3 regions of the Marinomonas sp. ABL3_031 genome follow, and region 3 is predicted to be linked to each of the others. Evidence: predicted binding sites of a transcription regulator. Region 3 holds the regulator's gene; each other region holds the start of a gene.
What was found. The regulator PhoB, encoded in region 3, activates phosphate uptake and scavenging genes when phosphate is short. The targets are predictions, from matches to a motif close to TGTCATANNNNTGTCANA.

Region 1 (3,285 bases), on a different contig from region 3:
TTTTTTGATTAGCGAGCTTTTCATAAATCGTACTCTTAAAGACAATTAAGACAAGTGCCTGCTTTGTAAAGACTTACTGAAACAGCCAATCAATAATTCATAAAATGCTACATAACCCCAAATGGAAAGAACGAAAATAAAAAAAGAGCGCACTGAGCGCCCTTTTTTCATCTTCTGAATGATAAAAATGACAGAATCAATCATTCAAAACACGCCGCTTATCTTGGCAGTAAGTCTGCTTCAATAATGTACAAATGATTCACATCAACTCGATCTTCATCCAGACGCTTTTGTTCTAATTGACCTTTTGTTGACCAAGTCGCAAAGTCGTCATCATTCAATACACCAAGATGATGATCATCAATGACCCATAACCCTTCCATCTTGTCGTGAGGATAAGCCACTTCATCGACCATATCGACGACCAGAGATTTGCTCACAGGCTTAATGCCGTATTCAGCCAAAGCTTGCCAGCCTTTTTGCTGAGCAAATTGTTCCAAGGTTAAGCCTTCTATCAACAAGCCATAATGTTCATCGCGCTGCATGCTATTCGATAATTCAACGCTGGAAAGTGGCGTACCTGAAGACAAATCAATTCGATATACCTGCTTTTGTGCATTGGGATTGGCTTTCTTCGGACCACCAAATAAAAAACTGCCGTCACGTTCAATGACTAAAAATTGTGATGCATTCAAGGCCGCAATTTCTGAGTTCGAATTTTCATTTTTATTCTGACGATACAAATATTGCTCGGTTTTTCCTGTTGCCAAATCAAGCGTCACAATACGAGTTAAATTGCCCTTTTGCGCAGCCTTATCAGGATTTCGCATGGTGGACTGCAAAATCCCTACGAGAATTTGCTCATCTGGTGTGATGGCTAATCCTTCCATCCCCCGGTTCGCACGACGATGCTGGAACACAGCTGGCAAAGAGTAAGTAGTGCGAGAGTCTTGTAAAAACGGATTGATTCTTTCTATCTCAACACCCTCAGCATCAAAGTGCACTATGTGTGGGCCGTATTCATCGCTAACCCAAAAACTGCCGTCTGTTAAAGCAACGAGACCTTCCCCATCCAAACCATAATCGTCTAATTTGATTGGATTCGTTTGCACATCATAGGGTTTAGTATCGTCCATTAGTACAGGCTGACCATTAGAGTGATATGGCGTTTCTCCCGTTCCGCCCAGTGCGGAAGTATTCGGCAAGCCAGAAATAAGACTGCCATCCGGACGTTTTAGTAAAATACTTTTTAGCAGCTTAATTTGCCCATCACCTTTTACTTCAAACAAACCAATTCGAGGTGTGTAATCTGCTACAGGAAAGGCTTTTCCCTTACCATAGTCACCAGTGTAATTCGCGTTTGGGCCACGATCTGTCAGTGCGTAAAACTGATTGGCATTCTCGGGGTGAGCCGTCATGGCTGAGCCAAAACCGCCATTACGTATTTCAAATGTCTGTCCTGATTTACCATCAATAAGATCATCACGAAGAAGAGTATAAGGTAAGTCACTGCCTTGTTTGGGAAAGCCATCAACAAATTGAGTAGCACCTTTTCCTGATGATGAAGCCTGACTTGCGCAACCATTCAACACAATCACCGACACCACACCAACTAACCAAGTTCTACTTATCATTACAGCCTATCCCCTTTGTTTGAAATGAAATACCTAACCAGCCTAAAAAATAGCCATGACGCTTTGATGACGTTTACAAGACAACAAAAAGCCCAGCGGGGGAACACGCTGAGCTTTTTGTCTCTCCCTAGTGGTTAGATGGCTGCAAATTGATTCATGGTGTTGTCTTTACCAGAGGCTTTCAGCGCGTTGTCGCCTGAGAAGTACTCTTTATGATCATCACCAATATTCGATCCAGACATGTCTTGGTGTTTCACACAAGCTAGACCTTGACGAATCTCCTTGCGTTGTACTTCTTTTACGTAGCCCAACATACCCTGCTCACCAAAGTAATCTTTTGCCAGATTATCCGTCGACAAAGCCGCTGTATGGTAAGTAGGCAAGGTAATCAAGTGATGGAAAATCCCTGCTTGCGCTGCCGCATCACGCTGGAAGCTACGAATACGTTCGTCAGCTTCATCAGACAAGGTTGTACCATCGTACTCTTGTGACATCAGACGATCACGATCATATCCACTGGTGTCTTTCCCTGCTGCTTGCCAAGCATCGAATACTTGCTGACGGAAGTTTAACGTCCAGTTAAAGGATGGACTGTTGTTGTACACCAACTTGGCATTTGGTACCACGTCACGAATACGGTTTACCAGCTCAGCAATCTGACCAATGTGTGGTTTCTCCGTTTCGATCCAAAGAAGATCCGCACCGTGCTGCAAGGAGGTAATGCAATCCAATACCACTCGATCCGCTCCAGTGTTCGGCTTAAAGCGCACTAGACCATTCGCCAAACGAGTTGGCTTAATGCATTTGTCACCTTGCTTCAACAACATATCGCCAGATTGCATTTGCTCTAAAGAAGTCACTTCTTCACCATCAATAAAGGCACTGTATTGCTCCGCCAAGTCGCCAGGCGTTTGTGACACAGGAATTTTCTGAGTCAGACCGGCACCCAATGAGTCAGTACGCGCCACAATCACACCATCATCTACGCCCAGTTCAAGGAAGGCGTAACGCACCGCATTGATCTTGGCGAGAAAATCTTCGTGAGGCACGGTGACTTTACCGTCTTGGTGACCACATTGTTTTGCATCCGATACTTGGTTTTCAATCTGAATACAGCAGGCCCCCGCTTCAATCATTTTCTTCGCCAACAAATACGTCGCTTCTTCATTACCGAAACCCGCATCAATGTCGGCAATGATTGGCACCACATGAGTTTCAAAATTATCGATGTTTTCTTGAGCAGCTTGTTCACGCACTTGATCACCAGCGGCTCTGGCGTCATCCAGCTCTTTAAACAAGTGTTGCAACTCACGGGCATCCGCTTGCTTCAAGAAGGTGTAAAGCTCTTCAATCAAAGCCGGCACTGACGTTTTTTCATGCATAGACTGATCAGGCAGCGGACCAAACTCGGAGCGCATAGCGGCCACCATCCAACCAGAAAGGTACAGGTAACGAGTGCGTGTTGTGCCAAAGTGCTTCTTAATGGAAATCATTTTTTGCTGACCAATGAAACCGTGCCAGCAGCCCAAAGACTGGGTGTAGTTAGCCGCATCTTGATCGTAACGCGCCATGTCTTCACGCATTACTTTGGCTGTGTATTTGGCAATATCAACACCTGTGTGAAAACGGTTTTGCAGTTGCATACGCGCAA
Region 2 (3,285 bases), on a different contig from region 3:
TTACCTTCTGAATCGTAACGAGCCGGTTGGGTGACATCAATACTGTATGAAATGCCGTCGATGACATCAAAGTTATAAGTTGGGAAAGACTGGTTAACTAACTCTTGCGCTGTATTGGATTTGGCATCAATTTGATTAAATTGCCCTGCAGCGCGTTCAAGCCATTCAACCACTTGTGCACCAGTCAATTTCACCACCTTCAAATCATTTGGATAGATGTATAAGTCACTCACGTTTTTCAACGCAATGTCACCTTTTGGTACGTCTGTATAATATTCTGGACCGCCACGACCGCCAGCTTTAAAAGGGGCGGCTGCAGATAAAATAGGCAAACCTTCATAAGAGGTACCGCGAACGATATTTTCTACATACCAAAGCTGTGCGTTATTCACGATTTGAATAGAAGGATCGTCTTGCACCAAGGCAAAGAAGCTGTTGATGTCTGAGGTAGACTCACCCACTTTACGGCGCATATAAGCTAACGTTCCTTCATGTTCCGTTTCTACTGCATCATTAATGGCAACATCGGCTTCCACCAATGGAATAATCTTACGACCTTCACGACGAGAAATAGCGCGAACTTCGGCTTTACCATCGGCCACTTTCCAACCGTCTCCTGCAGGTTCTAGCACTAAATCCACCACACCTAAATGAGATCCCCAGAAACCTGGCATGGTCGCAGGCTTGCCATAAACCGTGCCTTTTTCATTGTCTACGCCGTCAAATTGAGCAATGGTTTTATCCCCCGGGAACACACGATGGGAATGACCAAATAAAATAGCATCAATACCATCCACTTTGGCCAAATGATAAGACGCATGTTCTTCCCCTTTCAGATAAGGTGAATTCATCATGCCACTGTGCGGAATGGCGATGATGACATCCGCGCCTTGAGCTTTCATTGTTGGAACGTATTTTTTCGCTGTCTCAACAATGTCTTTGGCAATGACCTTGTTGGTAAGATTGTCTTTGTCCCACGTCATGATCTGTGGCGGCACAAACCCTATGTAGCCGATGTTTACTGTTTGCGATTTGCCATCCGAATCCATTAAGGTTTTTTGCTTAATCAAATAAGGTTGGAAATAAGGCTGATCATTGCTCGCGTCATCATCACCATCATCTGCGTAAACGTTGGCACTAATGTATGGAAAATTGGCACCACTCAAGCTCTTCATTAAGAAATCTAAGCCATAGTTAAACTCATGGTTACCTATGTTACCCACATCGTAATCCAACAAGTTCATGGCTTTAAAAGCTGGGTGTGTTTCACCAAAACGCAAGACACGACCTTTAGCGAGGTAATCCCCCAATGGCGTGCCCTGAAGCAAATCTCCATTATCGACCAAAACCGAATTCGTCACTTCGGCACGCGCCGCTTTAATGAGAGTAGCCACACGGGATAAACCGACTGCATCACTTTGTTTATCACTGTAGTAATCGTAATCCACTAAATTCATATGAATATCCGTGGTTTCCATTACGCGTAAATCAATCGTAGAAGCCTGCGCTAAGGAAGCAAAGGCTAAGGAAGAAGCCAGAAAAGCCACCTTCTTAGATAGGTCAAACGTCATGTTAATACTCCATCAAAGAAAAAATTCAATACTTACCAAATAGTCAGTTTTTTGATCATAAAACGAAAAGGTGATGAATTCATGAGTTTTTTATGACAAGGGGAAAGCATCACAAACTCATGGCTCTGTTAGCTAACCTTAAAAGCAGGAGTGATGTCTACACAAAGTGGTATCACGCAAGATTAACGCCGAAACCAACGCCACACAAAAAGGATACGCATTAAAGCGGCCGCCACGTAAGTCATGGCGCAAGCGGTGAGAATGCGTTTTACCTTGGGCAGGTCATCAGCCTGCACATAATTTCCTTCCGCCAGGATAGGCAAGGCCTTTTTAAAACTGGCATCCCACTCTTCTGGCAACATGGCCAGATGGACAAACACCGCCAATACACCTGATAGACCAACCACAGCCGCATGCAAAGGCACGGCATAAGGTAAATGCAACAAAATGGAAATCACCGGCCAACCAAGTAACAAAGCACCCGCAATACGATTTAAACCGTGCGCCAGCGGCAGGTAACGGGAACTCAAGTGGGAAATAGGCTGTTTCTTTTCATGAGCAATGGCGTGACCCACTTCATGAGCCGCCACCGCCACTGCCGTCAATGAACGGCCATTGAGGACACTTGGGCTTAGACGAACCGCATGTTGCTTAAAATCAAAATGATCACTGCCTTCCTGGGTGGTTTCAACAGCTACCTGATCCAACTCAAAACGCTTTACTAAATGCTCAGCAAGCTGCCCACCAGTGCCTGGAATGTCACTGCGCTCTTGCGCATAACGCTTCAAGGTATACTTGACCCAAATATTGGGGCCAAAGATCAAGATTAAAGCGAATATAATCAGTAAAACCCACAACATACCTATGCCTTTATTCTCTGCAAACTGTCAACGTGTCACAAATGGTTTGGCGCTTTTGTCTCACGTAGCATACACTTCCAATAACGAGCAACACGCGAGACCATTATGAAAAACCCGCTAATTGCCCCCATTCTTACTATGCTGAAGGCGCGACCTCATGGCCTAAAAGAGTTTGATATTCTCAAATCTTTGCAGGGTCAGTTCCCTGAATTCAGCCAATTAGCAGATGATACAAATCTACAATTGTTTCGTCAGCATTTCTTAATCATGAATGCCTTGTATCAATTGCAAAGCCAGCTATGGCAAGAAGACAATCTGATGCTCAATATAGAAGCAACACGCATCCGCCTTCTCAGTGCCCGAAAGACAACCACTTCTGAAAATACCGATATCAACAATAGCGCCGAAGCCAAACTTGCCGCTTATTACCTAGACTGGAGTGAATACGAAAAAACTGACGAAACAGATGTCGCGCGTTTACTCAATAGTTTTTATAAGGGCATCTTTCACTCCGGCGATCGCCGCATGGCACTCAAAACCCTGAAGCTAGCAGAAGACAATCCTAGTAAAAACAGCATTAAACAACAATATCGTAAACTTGCTCAACAATACCATCCAGACCGAGGCGGTGATCAAGAAACCTTCATCAGTCTTCGAGAAGCGTATGAACAATTGATGCTGCAAGCCCAGTCATAAAGTGTAAAAAGCCCCCTAAAACATTGCTTTTGTAGACATAAAAATTCAAGATAAAACAACGCTGTCATTCGCGCTATGTTTTGAATGACCTACATCTAACACCGAATGATAAGTTGAATGTTATGTCTATATCGTGCTTTTTACACCGCTCTCGTCTC
Region 3 (3,285 bases):
TTAGACGTGGAATATGCCTTGGGTCGATTCCTAAGCCCTGATCTTTTACAGAAAAGATGCCATTGAGTTCACTCGATTCCCATTTTATTTCAATTTCGCCGCCGTCAGGCGAGTATTTCACGGCATTTACAATCAGGTTTGAAAAAGCACTGTACAACTCTTTATAGGAACCATAAATACGTGCATCGTTAGCAATTTGGGTTGTCAGTTTGTGCTGTGCTGACAAAATGGGGGTTGTGGTTTTGACAATAGAATCGATAATCTCGGCTACTTTATGCCACTGATTTTCTTCTCGTTTGTCATCGCTTTCTAGACGCGATAAAAGCAGCAAGTCTTCGATCAGTTGTTCCATGCGTTCGGATTGTTCTGCCATATTTACTATGCCTTTCTGCATACTTTTGGGCAGTGTATCCTTAAACATATCTAGGGTTTCAACATAGCCTTTTATTACCGTCAGAGGGGTTTTGAGTTCGTGTGAAGCGTTGGCAACAAAGTCTTTACGCATCTGCTCTAACAAATGTAGACGGGTGATATCACGAATAAAAATAAGGTGATCGTTTTTGTCGTAAAGGGTGGTTTGGATTTCCAAGTATACGCCATCTTTTGCGGGGGATTTGATTATCAGGGGTTCGCCGAAACGTTTTTGCGTAAAGTATCGGAAAAACTCAGGACTGCGCACTATGTTGGTAATAACTTGGCCGCGGTCAACCGGTCGCATCAGGCCTAAAAAATGCGCCGCTGAGTTATTCCACCATTCTAAATTTCCCTGATTGTCAGCCATAATGACGCCTTCTTTCAAGGCGCTGGTGGAGCTCTCAATACGGGTTAAAGCTTGGCGCATACGACGTTTGGATTTGCGTTGTTTCTTTTGTAAACGATATACGGCATCAAACACTTCGCCCCAAATACCGTTAGATTCTGGTGGCGCGGCACGACCAGAATGACGTAACCAGTTATGGAACTGATAGAGTTGGTACATTTGCCAGTATAAAGTGCCCAATGTATAGAGCAGCAAAACACCTAAAAAATGGCCTAATATATATCCGATTACAGCGCAGGCAATAAAGCCTGCTAGCCAAGAAATAATGGTGTTTTGCCAGATGGTTTTCATGCCGACCTTTTTGCTGAAAAGCGGTAGCCAGTGCCCCGCACGGTTTGAATCAAGAAATCATGGCTATTGCCAATGGCTTTTCGCAAACGACGTATGTGTACATCGACTGTGCGCTCCTCTACATAGACATTACCACCCCAGACTTGATCCAATAATTGTGCTCTTGAATAAGCGCGTTCTTGATGCGTCATTAAGAACTTCAGCAAACGATATTCTGTCGGCCCCATGTCCAATGGACGGGCTCCAATAGTGACTCGTTGACTGATTGGGTCAAGTGTTAGACCTTCTACTTCAATGGGTTCATCAATGCCCTGTGGCGTAGCACGACGTAAAACTGCTTTTAGTCGAGCAACCAATTCACGAGGTGAAAAAGGTTTGGTAATGTAATCGTCCGCTCCCACTTCTAAACCTTGAATTTTATTGTCTTCTTCACTTTTTGCTGTCAGCATGATGACAGGTATTTCCGCTGTCGTGCTGTCTTTTTTGAGACGTCGTGTCAATTCAATGCCACTGCCGCCAGGCATCATCCAGTCAACCAAAATCAAATCGGGTCTATGATCCACTATGATTTCATGGGCTTGCTGAATGTTTTCTGCTTCCATGTACTCGTATCCTGCCATTTCTAAGGCAATGGCAATCATTTCGCGTATGGAAGACTCATCATCAATAATTAGTACTTTCTTACCGGTCACAGGATTCACCCTCATCTCAGGAACGGTTTAATTAAAGCGATCAATTATGACAATTTAGTTAAAGTGTCATATGTTTGCCACATTTTACACAAAATAGCTGGTTACTATGCCGATAAAGACGCAAACACCAATACGGTTGTTGTCTAGGAAAGAGTGAAAACAGGCTTGTCTTTGCCTGTCTTTTGCCTGCTGATATTGCTTGTAAAACAACCAAATACATATCAATAATGCGACGAAATATGGCCAACCCAGTGTCGCGAAGAAGCCCACCCATGTCAAAAGAGAAAGCGTTAAAGCTTGTAAACAAAGAATCACCAAAAGATCATACTGACCAAATAAGATGGCGGTGGATTTGATGCCGACTTTTAAATCATCAGGACGATCCGTCATAGCGTAATAGGTGTCATATGCAATCGTCCAAAGGCAATTTGCTAAGAATAGCATCCACAAGAGAGGGTCGTTTAAATGGCCACCTTGAGCGCTATAGGCCATGGGAATAGCCCAAGAAAAGGCCAGTCCTAAGAAGAGTTGAGGCAGATGAGTATAGCGCTTCATGAATGGATAGAGAGCCGCTAACCCCAAGCCAACAAAGGACAAAAGTATGGTTTGTTTATCGGTAAGCAGCACCAGAATAAAGCTGGCTAAGGCCAATACAATGAATAAAATCAACGCTTCATTGGCGCTAACACGGCCCGATGGTATAGGACGGTTTTTGGTTCGCTCTACATGGCCATCCACTTTTCGATCCGCATAATCATTAATCACACAGCCAGCCGAACGCATGCTAAAAACGCCCATTATGAAAATAATCACAATCGACCAATCTGGTTGTCCGTCCGCCGCTAGCCAAATGGCCCACAAGGTTGGCCACAATAATAATAAGGAGCCGATGGGACGATTGAAGCGAGTTAACTCGGCGTAGTCTTTAAGCTTGTTCATAATAATCCAAATGGCGATTTGAAATCAGAGATTGTGTCAAAGAAGGCTTCGTTAACCAAGATACCAGTACCATATTGATGAAAAACAGAACGTCTTGCCCAAACACTACCAGTTTGATCTGGGAACATGTTGGCAGGTAACTCAGCTATTTCAATCGGACTGCGCTGTAACGTCCTGTGTTGGAATAAATAACCACCAAGAGGTTTGTTCTTGAGATGAGGTACTTGTCGCCAATGACCGACCAGCGAGCGAGCAGGAATAATAGAGCGCGCATAAATCACCGTCACGCCATTCAGCTTTAATAACACGCTGCGCACACGAACAGCGGCTCTAGGGCCAAGTTTGAGCTTACGTCTTTCTCTTAAGCTTGTGGTTCCCCAGCCATCTTCGATGACCTCAACACTCAGTTTGGTAATACTGCGCAACTTACTGGTCAGGGACTGCTTGGTGACCAACCAAGGCCAAAGATGGTTTGGCACCTTGGTTTTTATTGCGCGATGAACCTCTATCCAGCGATAGTCAAATTGCTTGGCAGCAAGCGAA

Region 1: a site for PhoB is predicted at 1,700-1,717, ahead of ACXAH2_RS07875 (esterase-like activity of phytase family protein). Genes of this name have one in related genera too.
Region 2: a site for PhoB is predicted at 1,652-1,669, ahead of ACXAH2_RS00345 (bifunctional 2',3'-cyclic-nucleotide 2'-phosphodiesterase/3'-nucleotidase). Genes of this name have one in related genera too.

The regions. Positions count from the first base shown of each region.
Region 1 is NZ_JBSWYU010000005.1:122,943-126,227, reverse strand. It holds gene ACXAH2_RS07875 (esterase-like activity of phytase family protein) at 219-1,634, opposite strand; gene ACXAH2_RS07870 (isocitrate lyase) at 1,769-3,285, opposite strand, start outside.
Region 2 is NZ_JBSWYU010000001.1:61,934-65,218, reverse strand. It holds gene ACXAH2_RS00345 (bifunctional 2',3'-cyclic-nucleotide 2'-phosphodiesterase/3'-nucleotidase) at 1-1,571, opposite strand, end outside; gene ACXAH2_RS00340 (zinc metallopeptidase) at 1,754-2,431, opposite strand; gene ACXAH2_RS00335 (DNA-J related domain-containing protein) at 2,537-3,127, shown strand; gene mltA (murein transglycosylase A) at 3,250-3,285, shown strand, end outside.
Region 3 is NZ_JBSWYU010000010.1:68,397-71,681, forward strand. It holds gene phoR (phosphate regulon sensor histidine kinase PhoR) at 1-1,111, opposite strand, end outside; gene phoB (phosphate regulon transcriptional regulator PhoB) at 1,108-1,803, opposite strand; gene ubiA (4-hydroxybenzoate octaprenyltransferase) at 1,888-2,742, opposite strand; gene ACXAH2_RS12050 (chorismate--pyruvate lyase family protein) at 2,739-3,285, opposite strand, start outside.